2 regions of the Streptomyces sp. NPDC031100 genome follow, and region 2 is predicted to be linked to the other one. Evidence: riboswitches for the same ligand, from Rfam matches in the RefSeq annotation. Region 2 holds a riboswitch; the other holds the start of a gene.

Region 1 (3,397 bases), on a different contig from region 2:
CTGGCACGCGACGACCGGCCCGTGGTGGCCGAGCGGGAGACCAAGTCGGTGTCGGTCGAGGACACGTACGACGTGGACATCCACGACCGGTTGCGGGTCGGCCTGGAGGTGCAGCGGCTCGCCGACCGGTGCGTGCGGCGGCTGCGCGGTGCCGGGCTGTCCGGGCGCACCATCGTCCTGAAGGTGCGGCGGTACGACTTCTCGACGCTGACCCGCTCCGAGACGCTCAGAGGCCCCACGGACGATCCGGCGGTGATCCGGGAGGCTGCGGCACGGCTGCTGGAGTCGGTGGACACCACGGGCGGGGTCCGGCTGCTCGGCGTGGGCGTCTCCGGGCTGGCCGACTACACCCAGGAGGACCTGTTCGCCCAGGCGGCGGGCGAGCGGGCCGCGTCCGCGGAGGGGCCGGAGGAGGTCGTGCCCGAGGCCGTGGAGGACCCGGAACCGGCCGAGCGGCAGTGGCGTGCCGGGTATGACGTGCGGCACGTCGAGTACGGGCACGGGTGGGTGCAGGGCAGCGGTCTGGGGCGGGTCACCGTGCGCTTCGAGACACCGCAGTCCGAGCCGGGGCGGGTTCGTACGTTTCGGGTGGACGATCCCGGGCTGGAGCCGGCGGAGCCGTTGCCGCTGGTGTCGGACGTCGATACCGGTCTGTAGGGGGGAGGTCGTTCGGTGGGTGCGGGTTCGCCGTGGTTTTTCGCGCAGTTCCCCGCGCCCCCAGGGGCCGGCAAGAGTCCCTAGGCCATCCCTAGGCCTCCTCGCTGCCTGCCAGTTTGCCGAAATCGCGGTCCGGGGGCGGGGGAGCGGCGGACACGTCCAGGCCGTAGTGGTGGTAGAGCTGGAGTTCCTGTTCGGGGGAGAGGTGGCGGCCCACGCCGAAGTCGGGGGCGTCCTTGATGAGTGCGCGGTCGAAGGGGACCCGGAGGGCGCCTTCGACCAGCTCGCTGGGCTCCAGGGGGACGAAGGCGTCCCGGGAGAAGAGGCCGGTCCGTATGGCCGCCCACTCGGGCACGCCGGTCGCGTCGTCGAGGTACACCTCGTCGATGGTGCCGATCTTGGTGCCATTGCGGTCGAACGCCTTGCGGCCGATCAGGTTGCGCGGATCGATGCCGGTCTGCACGGTCCGTCTCCCTCCACTTGGTCGCAACTCATCCGTAAGCACTACGAAAGAGCACATTCAGGGAGGCGGCCACTCGAGGGCCCAGGCGTTGACCTCGCTGGTAGGCTGACAGCGGCTGCTGACCCCGTGCGGGAGAGTCCTCCGACCACCTCGGAGGCGCCGAAGGAGCAAATCCTCCCCGGAATCTCTCAGGCTCACGTACCGCACGGACGAGGTCACTCTGGAAAGCAGGGCGAGCGTCGACGGCTCTCGCCCTCACCGACGGTGAAAGCCGGGACCCTCGGGTGTCCGGTGAAGCTCTCAGGTTGAGATGACAGAGGGGGAGGCCGTCGGGGCAACCGTGCCGTGGTGCCCCTCGAAGGTCGCGTCAGACCAGGAGGCCTCCGCAATGACCGCCCATCGCACTCCGCTCTCCGAGCTCGAAGCGGGCATCCCCTTCGAGCAGCGCCACATCGGGCCCGACCCGGAGGCGCGGGCCAAGATGCTCGCGCACGTCGGCTACGGCTCCCTCGACGAGCTGACCGCCGCCGCGGTCCCGGATGTGATCAAGAACGCCGACGCTCTTGACCTGCCGGGTGCCCGCACCGAGGCCGAGGTGCTCGCCGAGCTGCGCTCGCTCGCCGACCGCAACCAGGTCCTCGGCTCCATGATCGGCCTCGGCTACTACGGCACCTTCACCCCGCCGGTCATCCTGCGCAACGTCATGGAGAACCCGGCCTGGTACACGGCGTACACGCCGTACCAGCCGGAGATCTCGCAGGGCCGTCTGGAGGCCCTGCTGAACTTCCAGACGATGGTCGCCGACCTCACCGGTCTGCCCACCTCCGGCGCCTCCCTGCTGGACGAGGGCACGGCCGCCGCCGAGGCGATGGCGCTGTCCCGGCGCATGGGCAAGAACAAGAAGGGCCTGTTCCTGGTCGACGCGGACGCCCTGCCGCAGACCATCGCCGTCATCGAGACGCGCGCCGAGCCGACCGGTGTGGAGATCGTCGTCGCCGACCTCAGCGACGGCATCCCGGCCGACATCGCCGCACGCGAGATCAACGGCGTGCTGATCCAGTACCCGGGTGCCTCCGGTGCCGTTCGCGACATCAAGCCGGTCATCGAGCAGGCGCACGAGCTGGGTGCCCTCGTCACCGTCGCCGCCGACCTGCTGGCCCTCACCCTGCTGACCTCGCCGGGCGAGCTGGGCGCGGACATCGCCGTCGGCACGACCCAGCGCTTCGGTGTCCCGATGGGCTTCGGCGGTCCGCACGCGGGCTACATGGCGGTGCACGAGAAGTTCGCGCGCAGCCTGCCCGGCCGCCTCGTCGGTGTCTCCGTCGACGCCGACGGGAACAAGGCCTACCGCCTCGCGCTGCAGACCCGTGAGCAGCACATCCGCCGCGAGAAGGCCACCAGCAACATCTGCACCGCGCAGGTGCTGCTCGCCGTGATGGCCGGCATGTACGCCGTCTACCACGGGCCGGAGGGCCTGCGGACCATCGCGCGGCGCACCCACCGGTACGCCACCATCGTCGCCGAGGGCCTGAAGGCCGGCGGTGTCGAGATCGTCCACGGCTCCTACTTCGACACCCTCACCGCGCGCGTGCCCGCAAAGGCCGCCGAGGTCGTCGCCGCGGGCCGGGACAACGGCGTCAACCTGCGTCTGGTCGACGCCGACCATGTCTCCCTCTCCTGCGACGAGACCACCAACCGGGCCCAGCTGGACGCGGTCTTCTCCGCCTTCGGCGTCGCCGGCGACATCGAGGCGCTGGACGCCACGGCCGCGGACACCCTGCCCGAGGCGCTGCTGCGCACCGACGACTACCTGACCCACCCGGTCTTCCAGGAGCACCGCTCCGAGACCGCGATGCTGCGCTACCTGCGCAAGCTGGCCGACCGCGACTACGCGCTCGACCGCGGCATGATCCCGCTGGGCTCCTGCACCATGAAGCTCAACGCGACCACGGAGATGGAACCGGTCACCTGGCCCGAGTTCGGCCAGCTGCACCCCTTCGTGCCCGCCGAGCAGGCCGAGGGCTACCTCACGCTCATCCGCGAGCTGGAGGAACGTCTCGCCGAGGTCACCGGCTACGACAAGGTCTCGCTCCAGCCGAACGCCGGTTCGCAGGGCGAGCTGGCCGGCCTGCTCGCCGTACGCGGCTACCACCGGGCCAACGGTGACGAGCAGCGGACCGTGTGCCTGATCCCGTCCTCCGCGCACGGCACGAACGCCGCGAGCGCCGTGATGGCCGGGATGAAGGTCGTCGTCGTCAAGACCGCCGAGGACGGCGA
Region 2 (3,397 bases):
GCTGGGCCAGCGCGAACAGGGCCGCCTGGTTGGCGGAGGCGCCGGAGTGGGGCTGCACGTTGGCGTACTCGGCGCCGAACAGCTCCTTGATCCGGTCGATGGCGATCTGCTCGGCGACGTCGACGTGCTCGCAGCCGCCGTAGTAGCGGCGGCCCGGGTAGCCCTCGGCGTACTTGTTGGTGAGGACCGAGCCCTGGGCCTCCATCACCGCGAGCGGCGCGAAGTTCTCGGACGCGATCATCTCCAGCGTGGACTGCTGGCGGTTCAGCTCGGCGTCGACCGCGGCGGCGATCTCCGGGTCCAGCTCGTGCAGAGGCGTGTTCAGGACAGTCATACGGCTACGACTCCTCAGCCGGCGGAAAAGGCGGTGTACTCGTCGGCGGTGAGCAGGTCCTCCGGCTCGTCCGTGACGCGTACCTTGAACAGCCAGCCGCCCTCGAAGGGGGCCGAGTTCACCAGCGACGGGTCGTCGACGACGTCCTGGTTGACCGCGGTGACCTCACCGGTCACGGGGGAGTACAGATCGGAGACCGACTTGGTCGACTCCAGCTCGCCGCAGGACTCGCCCGCGGACACCGTGTCACCGACCTCCGGGAGCTGGACGAAGACGACATCGCCGAGCGCGTTGGCCGCGTGCTCCGTGATGCCGACCGTCGAGACGCCGTCCTCGGCGGCCGACAGCCACTCGTGCTCCTTGCTGTAGCGCAGCTGCTGGGGGTTGCTCATGGCCTGAATTCTCCTGTACGCGCGGGAGTGCTGGTGAATGGGGGACTGCTGGACCTGCTGATGAGCAGGTGAATGTGCGCAGCGTCACGTCCCGGGGACGGACCGCGCCCAGTGTCTACTTCTGGCGCTTGTAGAAGGGCAGTGCCACGACCTGGTACGGCTCGTGGCTCCCCCGGATGTCCACACCGACGCCCTCGGTGCCCGGCGCCGCGTGCGCCGCGTCGACGTAGGCCATGGCGATCGGCTTGCCCAGGGTGGGGGAGGGGGCGCCGGAGGTGACCTCGCCGATCACCTGGCCGCCCGCGACCACGGCGTACCCGGCGCGCGGCACCCGGCGACCCTCGGCGATCAGCCCGACGAGCACCCGCGGCGGGTTCTCCTCAGCCTTGGCGGCGGCCTCGGTGAGCGCCTCGCGCCCCACGAAGTCGCCCTCCTTCTCGAACTTCACCACCCGGCCGAGCCCGGCGTCGAACGGCGTCAGGGACGTGGTCAGCTCGTGCCCGTACAGCGGCATGCCCGCCTCCAGGCGCAGGGTGTCCCGGCAGGACAGGCCGCACGGCACCAGGCCGACGCCCTCGCCGGCCTTGGTCAGCGCCTGCCACAGCTCCACCGCGTGCTCCGGCTTCACGAACAGCTCGAAGCCGTCCTCGCCGGTGTAGCCGGTGCGGGCGATCAGCGCGGGGACGCCGGCGACCGTGCCGGGCAGGCCCGCGTAGTACTTCAGGCCGTCCAGGTCGGCGTCGGTGAGGGACTTCAGGATGCCGGGGGACTCCGGGCCCTGGACGGCGATCAGGGCATACGCGTCCCGGTCGTCGCGCACCTCGGCGTCGAAGCCCTCCGCACGCTCGGTCAGCGCGTCCAGCACCACCTGGGCGTTGGAGGCGTTGGCGACGACCATGTACTCGGTCTCGGCGAGGCGGTAGACGATCAGGTCGTCCAGGATGCCGCCGTCGGCCTGGCAGATCATGGTGTAGCGGGCGCGGCCGACACCGACGGAGGCGATGTTGCCGACCAGGGCGAAGTTCAGCAGGGCGGCGGCCTGCGGGCCGGTCACGGTGATCTCGCCCATGTGGGAGAGGTCGAAGAGACCGGCCTTGGTGCGCACCGCGAGGTGCTCGTCGCGCTCGGAGCCGTAGCGCAGGGGCATGTCCCAGCCGGCGAAGTCGGTCATCGTCGCGCCGAGCGAGCGATGCAGGGCATCGAGCGCGGTGTGACGGAGTTCGGTACTGCTCATCGGTCGGTCGTCTCCCAGGGCAGGCTGACGGGCGAGGAAGTTCCTCCCCATCTGTCATCGGAACCTGAGAGGTTCGCCGAGACCGCCACAGGGACGATCACGGCTTGCACCTTGGGTGGAGCCGCTGACACAGCGGCCCGCTTTTCAGATGTGCCTCGCCCGCGCGGTAACGGGGACCTGAGAGATTCAAGGGAGGGACTTGCTCCTTCGGCGCCCCGGCATCAGTGCTGCCAGGGACTCTCCCGCGCGGATTCAAGCGGCCGGTATGCAGTTGGCGGGCACATCATTGCACGCCGCGCCCCCACCCGTCAGGGCCGCATCTGTAACCGAGCTGTGGCAGTACGCGCACCGAACCACTGGACACGGCGCATTACCTTCTCTTTACATCCGAAGGGCAAGGGGTCTCTACGCACACAGGGGAGGACGATCACGGTGAACAGGACCACGGCCTACGCCGCCACCACCGGCGTCGCGGTGCCGAAGCAGCCCTCCGCCCCGGCCCGCGAGCGCTGCGCCGACCGCCCGGCCCCGGTCGTCCGCGACCTGCGCGACCGTGCCGGCCACAGCCCGCACGCCCTGCTCTTCGGCGCCCGTGACCTGGTGGTGATCACCGGCCTGCCCGGCAGCGGCAAGTCCACCCTGATGCACCGCGCGGTCCCCGGCCACCGCATCGACTCGCAGGACACCCGCGACCGCTGGGACGCCCGGATGCCCCGCCTCCTGCCCTACGCGCTCTACCGCCCGCTGGTCCGCCTCGCCCACTACGCCGGGCTGCGCCGCGCCCTGCGCACCGGTGACGGGGTCGTCGTGCACGACTGCGGCACCCAGTCCTGGGTGCGCGCCTGGCTCGCCCGCGAGGCCCGCCGCCGCGGCGGCACCCTGCACCTGCTGCTCCTCGACGTCACCCCCGGCACCGCCCGGGACGGCCAGCGCGAGCGCGGCCGCGGCGTGTCCCGGTACGCCTTCCGCCGCCACCGCCGTACGACCGGCCGCCTGCTGCGCGCGGTGGAGCGGGGCGAGCTGCCCGCCGGCTGCGGCTCGGCCGTGCTGCTGGACCGGGACGCGGCGGACGTCCTGCACCGCATAGCCTTCACCGGCTGAGCGGAGCCGCCGCTGTCACAGGCACCCGCTAGCCTTTTGATCCACAGCATGGTTCCCAGCAGGCGGTAGGCAGATGGACTTCCCGGCGGACACTCCCGCGGACTTCCCGGCACAGGCGCACCCCCACCCGCACGGCGGTTGGCCCGGCAACGAGCTGGAGGAGGTGCTCTCGGCCTCCCTCGGCATACCCGCCGCCGGCGGCCGGATCATCGAGGTCCTGGGCCGGAGCTTCCTCTGGATCCCGCTGCCGAACGGGGGCGGCCCGCAGAGCGGCCCGCTCGACCTGCCCACCCTGGAGATCGAGGGCCAGGTGTACGTCCCGGTCTTCAGCTCCGA

Evidence for each region. A riboswitch is a leader RNA that binds a small molecule or an ion and turns the genes downstream of it on or off. The one in region 2 is predicted to bind glycine.
Region 1: it holds a riboswitch for glycine, as region 2 does, so the genes downstream of both, gcvP (aminomethyl-transferring glycine dehydrogenase) here and gcvT (glycine cleavage system aminomethyltransferase GcvT) in region 2, are expected to answer to the same signal.

The regions. Positions count from the first base shown of each region.
Region 1 is NZ_JBVIGN010000013.1:9,678-13,074, forward strand. Features, by position in the region: gene ACZ5DS_RS31725 (DNA polymerase IV) at 1-657, shown strand, start outside; gene ACZ5DS_RS31730 (PRC-barrel domain-containing protein) at 749-1,120, opposite strand; glycine riboswitch at 1,240-1,334, shown strand; gene gcvP (aminomethyl-transferring glycine dehydrogenase) at 1,509-3,397, shown strand, end outside.
Region 2 is NZ_JBVIGN010000004.1:532,281-535,677, forward strand. Features, by position in the region: gene glyA (serine hydroxymethyltransferase) at 1-334, opposite strand, end outside; gene gcvH (glycine cleavage system protein GcvH) at 349-726, opposite strand; gene gcvT (glycine cleavage system aminomethyltransferase GcvT) at 842-1,960, opposite strand; glycine riboswitch at 2,002-2,114, opposite strand; glycine riboswitch at 2,115-2,215, opposite strand; gene ACZ5DS_RS14330 (AAA family ATPase) at 2,393-3,061, shown strand; gene ACZ5DS_RS14335 (enhanced serine sensitivity protein SseB) at 3,135-3,397, shown strand, end outside.